One region of the Methylophilus sp. DMC16 genome, then DNA from elsewhere that is predicted to be linked to it. Evidence: predicted binding sites of a transcription regulator. Region 1 holds the regulator's gene; the other holds the start of a gene.
What was found. Region 1 encodes sigma-54, which starts transcription at its own class of promoters, with help from an activator protein. Its sites were predicted from a motif close to TGGCACNNTTCCTGCT; they were not measured.
Positions count from the first base shown of each region.

Region 1 (5,323 bases):
AACCGATGGCTGTCACGGCCTCGGCACGGATGTCGGCGAGCTTAAGCAGTTGCTTGACGGCTTGCGCGTAGAGTTCTGCGAGCTGGTTAGCAACCACTGCGGCCTCGTGTAACTCGTTATTGGCGGGCGTGTGCAAGGCCAGTAGACGCTGTTTAAGCGCGTCAGGGTAGGGCAGAAAATAGGTGGCCGTTTGTGTCAGTTGCTCGCCCCGTTGCGAGGTGAGCACGGCATCCACCCCGTCCAGGCTGGTACCGGACATCAGTCCAATAAACAAACGTGGCTGGGAGCGATCGGCAGAAACTTGCATGGGTGCCATTTTAACACTGCTCCAGCCGCGCTTACAGAAATGCATGGGATTACGTTAAAATAGCTGTTTTACTTATTTGAGACGGTGCCATCAGTGCGCATCGTTGTATTTGACGGATACCCGCATGACCGATACCAAACAACCCTCATCTGAAGTGCCAGCATTGAGCCCAGAAATTGCCAAGGCGTTGGCCATTATCAAGCGTGGCGCAGATGAGTTACTGATCGAGCAGGAGCTGGTCGAGAAACTGAAAACAGGCAAGCCGTTACGTGTGAAAGCAGGCTTTGACCCTACCGCGCCCGACTTGCACCTGGGTCATACCGTCCTCATTAATAAATTGCGCCAGTTGCAGGATCTGGGCCATCAGATTTTATTCCTGATCGGTGACTTTACCGGCATGATTGGTGACCCAACGGGCAAAAGCGCCACCCGTCCACCCTTAACCGTGGAGCAGGTCAAGGCCAACGCCGATACCTATGCCGCACAAGTCTTCAAAATACTGGATCCCACCAAAACCGAGATTGTTTTTAACTCCAACTGGTTAAGTGAACTCGGTGCGGCGGGGATGATCAAGCTGGCTGCCAGCCATACCGTGGCCCGCATGCTGGAGCGGGATGACTTCTCCAAACGCTTCAAGGGTAATCAACCGATTGCGATTCACGAGTTTCTGTACCCGTTACTGCAAGGATATGATTCGGTGGCCCTGCAAGCGGATCTTGAGCTCGGTGGTACCGACCAGAAGTTTAACCTGCTCATGGGGCGTGAGTTGCAAAAGCAGGCCGGCCAGTCGCAGCAATGTGTGCTGATGATGCCGTTGCTGGAAGGGTTGGATGGCGTCAATAAAATGTCTAAATCACTCGGGAACTACATTGGCATTAGCGAGGCGCCAGAGACTATTTTTGCCAAGATCATGTCGATTTCAGATGAACTGATGTGGCGCTATATTGATTTGCTGTCTTTTGCGACGCTGGAAAACATTGCCGAATGGAAGGCGCAAGTCGCCAGTGGCGCAAACCCCCGCAATATCAAGGTCGGCTTCGCGCAGGAAATTGTGGCGCGTTTCCATGGTCAAGCCGCGGCTGAAAAAGCCTTGCAGGACTTCCAGACCCGTGCCAAAGGCGGCATCCCGGATGACGTGCCCGAAGTTGAAGTGACCATTGAAGGCGAGAGCATCGGCATTAGCCAATTGTTAAAACAGGCGGGCCTGGTTGAAAGCACCAGTGAAGCCATGCGCGCAGTGCAGCAAGGCGGCGTCAAGCTCGACAGCGTCAAGGTGGATGATAAGAATCTGCCTTTGACAAAAGGCGTGACAGTGATCGCACAGGTGGGCAAACGTAAATTTGCCAAGATCACAATCAGGTGATTTGAGCTGAGAAACAAAAAAGGCCGCATCTGCGGCCTTTTTTGTTTAGAGCGTTTTGCGCAAGTTCGCGGGAGGAATATTCAGGGACTCGCGATATTTGGCTATGGTACGGCGGGCAACGACGATGCCTTGTTGTGCCAGTGTGTCGGTGATCTGGTTGTCCGACAAAGGCTTTTTCGGGTTTTCTTCGGCCACCATTTGCTTGATCAAGGCGCGGATGGCGGTGGCAGAGCAGGAGCCGCCTGCATCTGTGGCCACTGAGCTGCCAAAGAAGTATTTGAGTTCATAGACGCCACGCGGTGTGAGCATATACTTATGCGTGGTGACGCGGGAAACTGTGCTTTCATGCAAGTCGAGTTCTTCGGCGATTTCACGCAGTACCAGTGGCCGCATGGCAATTTCACCATGTTCAAAGAAGTTGCGCTGGCGATCTACAATGGCTTGTGACACGCGCAAAATGGTCGAGAAGCGCTGCTGGATATTTTTAATCATCCACTTGGCTTCCTGCATCTGGCTTTGCAGGTATTGGCCTGAACTCTCGCGGTTGCGCTTGAGGATGTCCGCATACATCTGGTTGATGCGCAGTTTGGGGATCACGCCATCATTTAAGGAGGCGACCCAAATACCCTTGATCTTTTTAACCACCACATCGTGCTGGATAAAGTGATCGTGACTAAAGCTGGAAAACTCGCTGCCGGGTCTGGGGTTTTGCTGGCGGATCAGGTGCTGCGCCGCCTTGAGTACCGCTTCATCGCAACCAAGCACCTTGCGCAGTTTGACAAAGTCTTTGTTGGCCAGCAGCGCCAGGTGGTCTTTGGCAATGGCAATGGCGGTTTGCAAGTGTGGCGTTTCTTGCGGCAAACGCGTCAGTTGCAAGAGCAGGCACTCGCGTAAATCGCGCGCACCAACGCCTACAGGGTCCAGGTTCTGGATCAGTTTGAGTGCGGTTTCCAGTTCCAGCAGCTCGACCTCAAGTTCGAGTGGCAAGTGCTCCACAATCTCCTGCAGATCTTGCTCCAGATAGCCATCATCAGTGATGCTATCCAGTAGCAGTTTGACCAGGCTCATGTCACGTTGCGATAAATGTGCCAGTTGTATCTGATCAATCAGATGCTCGCGCAAACTGATGCTGGTGGTTTCCTGTCTGGAAAAGTCACTGTCTTCGTCTTCCTGATGATTGCGTCCGGCTTCGTCCCAGTTGCTGGTGCTGCCAAACTCTTCATAATCATCTTCAAACTCTGGCGGCGTGAATTCCTCGTTTAAATTGGGCAGGTCGCTCTCGCTCCCGCCCAGCTCATCGTGCAAGTCTTCACGCAGACTTTCTGCCGGTGCGGTGATCTCTTGCTGCGTTGCCATGTCAAACGAGCTGGCATCTGTCGGCTCAGCTTCTACAGTGGGGGGAGGCGGTGTGTTATCTTCAAACTCGCCTTCTTCACCGTCTGACATTTCCAGTAACGGGTTTTCCTGCAGGATGGTTTCCAGTTCCTGGTTCAGTTCCAGCGTGGAAAGTTGCAGCAAACGGATCGATTGCTGCAGCTGCGGCGTCAGCGCCAGATTTTGCGAAATACGTAATTGCAGGTTCTGTTTCATGACGGATTACAGCCTAAAATTCTTGCCCAGATACACTTCACGCACACCTTCGTTCTGAATGATTTCATCGGGCGTGCCTGCTGCAAACACAGCGCCTTCATTGACAATATAAGCGCGGTCACAGATGTCCAGCGTTTCGCGCACATTGTGGTCGGTGATTAAAATACCAATATTCTGACTGCTCAGGTAGCGGATGATTTTCTGGATTTCGATCACCGCAATCGGATCAATCCCGGCGAACGGTTCATCCAGCAAAATAAATTTAGGGTCTGTGGCCAGGCAGCGCGCAATTTCAACGCGTCGACGTTCGCCGCCAGACAAGCTGACGGCCTGACTGTTGCGGATGTGCTGGATATGCAATTGATCCAGCAAGGACTCAAGCCTCGCCTCACGCTGCTCTTCCGTATAGGGACGGGTTTCAAGAATGGCGAGGATGTTGTCGGTTACGCTGAGCTTGCGGAAAATGGATGCTTCTTGGGGCAGATAAGCCAGGCCCATGCGCGCGCGCTCATGCATGGGCGCGCGGCTCACGTCGGCGCCATTCAGCGTAATGTTGCCTTCATCCAGTGCAACCAACCCGACAATCATGTAAAAGCTGGTGGTTTTGCCTGCCCCGTTGGGACCCAGCAAGCCGATCACTTCGCCACTGCGTAACTCAAGCGTCGTGTTTTTGACCACGGTACGGCCCTGATAGGTTTTTTTCAGGCGGTTAACCTGCAAATGGTTCTGATCTGCTGCCATGGTTTCCATCTTTATGCTTACTCTTTGCCTTGCTCACCAGTGTTTTCGGCAGGGGCAGGTTCGACCTTGAGTTGCAAGGAGCGATTCATCCGTAACCCCTGTTGAGAGGTTGGCTTGTTGTCAATGACAGGTGGTGTGGTTTTATTTTTAGGCTGTATGGTGGCCTTGACGCGGCTGCCAGCCGTCCCGTTCGGGTTGGCTTTGGTGCCGCCAATCACCTCGGCATACTCGGCGTTGGCGTCGTAGCTGATGTAGTCCCCGGTCACGATGTCTTCACCACGTTTAACCCAGGCATTGGTATACAGTTGCACTTTATCCATGCGGGCGTTGTATTCGATACGTTGACCACTGCCTTGCATCCACTCGTCTTTACCGGTACGTTTTTGCTTGAATGTGGTGGGGTTGCCGGTACAGGTGCTATGTTGAAAGCCGTCCTGATCCTCGCGTACGATCATTTTGTCCGCCTTGATTTGCAAAGTGCCCTGATTAAGAATCACGTTGCCCGTGTAGATACTGATTTTTTTAGCATCGTTCACGGTCACGGTATCCGCTTCAAGCTCTATCGGTTGATCTCGGTCAGATTCTTCGGCCAGCACACTCAGCGGCATGGACAATAGCGCCCATACGCTCATGCAGATCGCTAAAAATAAGGGCTTGTGCGTGTTCAACTCATTTCTCCATAATCAACGGTCATTGGCGTTCTGTGTTTGACGCCTGGGCCGGGCTTGCCAAATTGCTGGCGACGGGTGGACGCTCATAATGCACATGCACCCGGTTAAACAATTGCATGGTATCAGCCCGGTTATCAAAACGCATGCCCGTGCCTGTAATCACTGTCGCCGGTTTTTGGCGGATGATCACCGACTGGTCTGTGTGTGCCACCTCGGTATCCGGCTCCAGCCAAAGCCGCTCGGTTTGCATTTGTGTTTCTGGCTTGGTGGCAGAGGCTTGGCGGATCACCTTGACCTGATTGCTAAACTCCACCAGTTTACCATTGGCAGAAACACGTCCATGCTGACCATAAATTTGCGTGTAAGGCTTGTTCAGGCCAAACTGGGTAAAGCGTGGCCGCTGCAATTCTGTATAGTCATTGGCAGGAAAGTGGCGCATTTTTGCGGCCGCCAGCACATATTTGGTATTGCCGGACGCATCCGTGCGGGTACTCACAAAGTTGTACAACATGTAGTCCGGCGCTTGGCGATTAAGTATGTTCATTTTGAGTGCTTGCTCTTGTACATTCTGGTTAATCCAGAAGGTCAGCAGCGCCAGCAACAGCATTAACGCAATCGGCAACAAAATGGGGTGTTTAAGCATGCCTGAAT
Region 1 is NZ_JBQUZC010000003.1:87,058-92,380, forward strand. It holds gene ACT53D_RS11860 (anhydro-N-acetylmuramic acid kinase) at 1-307, opposite strand, end outside; gene tyrS (tyrosine--tRNA ligase) at 432-1,670, shown strand; gene ACT53D_RS11870 (RNA polymerase factor sigma-54) at 1,716-3,260, opposite strand; gene lptB (LPS export ABC transporter ATP-binding protein) at 3,267-4,010, opposite strand; gene lptA (lipopolysaccharide transport periplasmic protein LptA) at 4,019-4,633, opposite strand; gene lptC (LPS export ABC transporter periplasmic protein LptC) at 4,692-5,315, opposite strand.

Region 2 (5,323 bases), on a different contig from region 1:
CCGCCTGTCATGTCGCGATGCTGGCCTCGGCTGGCGATTTCTCTGGCAGTCATAAACTCCACTGGCGCGCCCAGCGCATCGCCGACCGCCATGCCCAGATATGCGCCCAGCGCACGTTGCATGAGGTCAGGCATAGCGGGCCATGACCTCGTATTCGCCACCCAGCGCGATGACTTCTTCCTCGCCGCACAGTGGGCTGTGTTGCAGCAAGCCGGGAAACAGTAACAGTTTGACCAGCGGCACTTCCACTTGCAATATCCAGTCACCAAACTCGTCGGCGCGCTCGCGGTTGCGGGTAAATGACACCAGATTGTTAAGCCGCAGCCTGCACAGCCCGGCACGCAGCCCATGTTGCCCCAGGGTCGGTTCTTCGTTGAGGTTCACGCCGCGCCACAGGGTCAGTGTGGGGTGCGAGGTTGGCAAGCCAAAACGCGCAATCACAAACTGACAATACTCGTATAACAAATCAAGCTGCATATGGATGCTGTAGTTATGAAAGCGGCTGCAAAACTTCTCTTCCAGATAGGTGACCCAGGCCGGGGAGGGGAAATGCCCCAGCGGTGCGCGGTGAAAGCTGGGCGTGAGGCCAAAGCGACTTTCCACCCAGCCCTTGAGCACCGCCCCCTGCGGGCTGTTGGCATCAAAGCCCCAGCCCTCCAGCAATTTGAGGTAGCTGGGTCTAAAACGGCGTGGGCCTTGTGCTGTGGCTGGCCGCTGCAAATCAAAGGCGATGGCCATATAGTGGGCAAACCTGTCAGCGGCTTCTTCGGCGTTGTGGCTGGCGTGCAGCAAACGAAACAGCCCGCTGTGGGTCTCGCGTGCTCCGGCAATATGCAGGGGCTGCGGGTGACGGTTAAACGCGACCGAGCCCAGCAATCCGGCCGGAAGACCAACCAGGTTGGTGCTGTACCAGTCTTGCGGGCTTTCTTCCGCCTGCATGCCAGCGAGATGCAGCCTTAAACCGGACGGTTTTCATTCGGGTTGCGTACTGGCCCCATCAATTGCAGGCCTTCTTCATAGGTGATTTCCGGATAGTTGGCGCTAAAACTCATGGCCTTGGCAATCACCGCATCCAGTTTGCCCGCAGTATCCAGTTTTTTCAGATCATTCTTTTCCAGGTGCAACAGTTCCAGCAACTCGTTATAAACCGTGGCCTCATCAATTGGCAGGATGTAAAAAGTGCTGCCGTTCATCTTGACCGTGTATTTTTTCAAGAGGTCGATATTGTTGCAAAACAGGATGTATTTTCCTTCAGGCAGCAGGGCATCTTTCAATGCTTCAACCAGCATTTCCAGATAGCCGAAAGACAGCAGGTAGCCAGTAAAAAATGGCATGCCATTTTCGCCTTCCTGCGCGTAGGCCATGACCTGGTCACAGGTAATTTCAGGTGGACGCGCTTCATCAGCCACTTGCGGGGCAAATTTAATCGCCAGTTCGCCACGAAACCCAAAGCGCCCTGGCACTTTGGTGGCATCTTTAAACACTGGGTTTTGCAAGCGGTGCTCTGAGTTGAGTTTGCCGAAAATGGTGCTTTCCATGGTAGTCATTACAATGTTCTCCTAAAGAAATGAAGCCAGGGGTTACGCTGGCTGGTTACGAATAAAGTCTGCGGTTTTTAAAAAAGCCTGATCCAACTGTGCCCTTAACGTGGCATCTGCCACCACCTCCAGCACGGCACGTCGCATGCATAACATCCAGGCATCCCTTTCTGCCTCGCCGATGCCAAACATGGCATGTCGCTGGCGCAAGCGCGGATGTCCGCGTGTGTTGCTATACACCTTGGGGCCACCCAGCCATTCGATCAGAAACTGCACTAGAACAGCCTTGGTTTCGGACAGGTCTGCCGCATGCATGGCGCGGATCGCTGCAGCTTCTGGTGCCGTATTCATATGAAAATAAAAGCGCTCGACCAGATGGGTAATGGCAGCTTCTCCACCGATTTGTGCAAAGTGCGGATTGCCTTGAATTTGCGCGATTGGCTTGTGTCGGCTGGTATCCAAAGCCGGATTAATGGGGGGTAATGGCTGATGCATCCTGACCTCTCTAGGAACTGACAGATAGTCCTGATTCAGCAAGTGTTATACCAACAGCTATGCCAATTGATCTGCAGAAGGCAAGGATCAAGCCTGGATGCGGCTTGGCGGCCAGTTGATGCATGAAGCAACGCATTGAAAGGCGGCTGACCGTATGCAGAAAGGTTTGTTTCATACCGCACGCTGGGCGCCGCTTTTGTCGTGTTTGCGACAGAGGGGATTTAAGGAGGTGTGGTCTGTGTTTTTATTAAAATATCAATAATAATCAATCACTTAATTTTTATTTTCTCTGTTGGCACGCTCCTTGCCATACACAGCCTACATGGCCGACACCCATCCATCGCCTGATAAGAAAAGTGATTAGGTTGCGATTCGGAATCGGAAGATGGCTGCGTACAGCGACGAATTTTTCATTTAAACCTAAAGGAGCTTCAATTATGGCTGCATTACGTCAAATTGCATTTTATGGCAAAGGTGGCATCGGCAAGTCCACCACTTCTCAAAACACGCTGGCTGCGTTGGCCGAAATGGGTCAGAAAATCCTCATCGTCGGTTGCGACCCTAAAGCCGACTCTACCCGCCTGATTCTGCACGCAAAAGCACAGGACACCGTATTGTCCCTGGCGGCAGAAGCGGGTTCTGTCGAGGATCTGGAAATCGAAGATGTGATGAAAATCGGTTACCGCGACATCCGTTGCGTGGAATCCGGTGGTCCAGAACCTGGCGTGGGTTGTGCTGGTCGCGGTGTGATTACTTCGATCAACTTCCTCGAGGAAAACGGCGCCTATGACGGCGTGGATTATGTGTCCTACGACGTATTGGGTGACGTGGTGTGCGGTGGTTTCGCCATGCCGATCCGTGAAAACAAGGCACAGGAAATCTACATCGTCATGTCCGGCGAAATGATGGCGATGTATGCCGCCAACAATATTTCTAAAGGTATTCTGAAATACGCCAACTCCGGCGGTGTGCGTCTGGGTGGCCTGGTATGTAACGAACGCCAGACTGACAAGGAACTGGAACTGGCAGAAGCCCTGGCAGGCAAACTGGGTACCAAGCTGATCCACTTTGTGCCACGTGACAACGTGGTGCAGCACGCCGAGTTGCGTCGTATGACCGTGCTGGAATACGCCCCGGACTCCAAGCAGGCTGAGGAATATCGTCAACTGGCGCAGAAAGTTCACGCCAACGCCGGTAACGGTACCATCCCGACCCCGATCACCATGGATGAGCTGGAAGACCTGTTGATGGACTTCGGCATCATGAAGAAAGAGGATGAAACACTGATTGGTAAAGCGGCGACTGCAGCTTAATGAGTCTTTGGCAGGGGGCTTTGCCCCTTGCCAACCCCTCCAGAGACGGTTTCAAAAGTTGAGGAGGTTACTTCCGGGCAATTTCAACAATTTTTGAAAAGTTTCTTTTTATCACTGGTTTTTAGTCGAACATAGGAGACAACGATGAGTGCGACTGCTGAAACAAAAGTCAACGGCGCCGAGCTGATTCAGGAGGTGTTAAAAGCCTATCCTGAAAAGTCCGCCAAAAAACGTGCAAAACATTTGAATGTGTATGAAGAAGGCAAATCCGAGTGTGATGTGAAATCCAACATCAAATCGCTGCCAGGGGTAATGACCATCCGTGGTTGTGCCTACGCCGGTTCCAAAGGCGTGGTGTGGGGACCGATTAAAGACATGGTGCATATCTCGCATGGTCCGGTCGGTTGTGGCCAGTATTCCTGGGCGTCACGCCGTAACTACTACATCGGTACCACCGGTATCGACACCTTCGGCACCATGCAGTTTACCTCCGACTTCCAGGAAAAAGACATCGTGTTTGGCGGTGACAAAAAACTGGAAAAAATCATCGACGAGATTCAGGTACTGTTCCCGCTCAACAAGGGCATTACCGTACAGTCCGAGTGCCCGATTGGCCTGATCGGCGACGACATCGAAGCCGTGTCCAAGAAAAAAGCCAAAGAGTATGAAGGCAAAGTGATTGTACCTGTGCGTTGCGAAGGCTTCCGTGGCGTGTCGCAATCGCTGGGTCACCACATCGCCAACGACGCCGTGCGCGACTTTGTGTTTGACAAAACTGACCCGGAAAAAAACAAATTCGAGTCCAGCCCGTATGACGTGGCCATTATTGGTGACTACAACATCGGTGGCGATGCCTGGTCCAGCCGTATCCTGCTCGAAGAAATGGGCCTGCGCGTGATTGCCCAGTGGTCCGGTGACGGCTCGATTGCCGAGCTGGAAAACACGCCCAAGGCCAAGCTCAATATCCTGCACTGCTACCGCTCGATGAACTACATCAGCCGCCACATGGAAGAGAAGTATGGGATCCCATGGGTAGAGTACAACTTTTTTGGCCCATCCAAAATCGAAGAATCCCTGCGCAAGATTGCCAGCTTCTTTGATGACAGTATCAAGGAGAAAACAGAGCAGGTCATTGCCAAATACAAGGCGCTGACCGATGCCGTGATTGCCAAGTACAAACCACGCCTGCAAGGCAAAAAAGTCATGCTGTTTGTCGGTGGCCTGCGTCCCCGTCACGTGATTGGTGCCTATGAGGATTTGGGCATGGAAGTGGTGGGTACCGGCTACGAGTTTGGCCACAACGATGACTATCAGCGTACCACTCACTATGTTAAGGACGGCACCCTGATCTATGACGATGTGACCGGCTACGAGTTTGAGAAGTTTGTGGAAGCCGTGCAACCAGATCTGGTCGGTTCCGGCATCAAGGAAAAATACGTGTTCCAGAAAATGGGCGTGCCTTTCCGTCAAATGCACAGCTGGGATTATTCCGGCCCTTACCACGGCTATGACGGCTTTGCGATTTTTGCCCGTGACATGGACATGGCGATTAACAACCCGGTATGGGGCTTGACCAAAGCGCCATGGCAACAAGCGGCTTAAGAGGAGAACTGAACATGAGCCAGAATGCTGATAAGGTTTTAGACCATTTTGAACTGTTTCGCGAACCAGAATATACGGAAATGTTCGCCAACAAGAAAAAGAATTTTGAATTTGCCGTGCCTGCCGATGAAGTGAAAAAGCAGGTGGAATACGCCAAAACGCAAGAGTACAAAGAGAAAAACTTTGCCCGCGAAGCGTTGACCGTGAACCCGGCAAAAGCATGCCAGCCACTCGGGGCCGTATTTGCTGCGAATGGTTTTGAAGGGACATTGCCCTTTGTGCACGGCTCACAAGGCTGCGTGGCATACTACCGCTCGCACTTCAGCCGTCACTTTAAAGAGCCGACTTCCTGCGTGTCTTCATCGATGACTGAAG
Region 2 is NZ_JBQUZC010000001.1:1,598,143-1,603,465, reverse strand. It holds gene draG (ADP-ribosyl-[dinitrogen reductase] hydrolase) at 1-122, opposite strand, end outside; gene ACT53D_RS07535 (NAD(+)--dinitrogen-reductase ADP-D-ribosyltransferase) at 127-939, opposite strand; gene ACT53D_RS07530 (hypothetical protein) at 957-1,547, opposite strand; gene ACT53D_RS07525 (group II truncated hemoglobin) at 1,581-2,033, opposite strand; gene nifH (nitrogenase iron protein) at 2,471-3,346, shown strand; gene nifD (nitrogenase molybdenum-iron protein alpha chain) at 3,491-4,948, shown strand; gene nifK (nitrogenase molybdenum-iron protein subunit beta) at 4,963-5,323, shown strand, end outside.
Region 2: nifH (nitrogenase iron protein) is a predicted target of sigma-54. The motif match lies at 2,327-2,342, and genes of this name have one in related genera.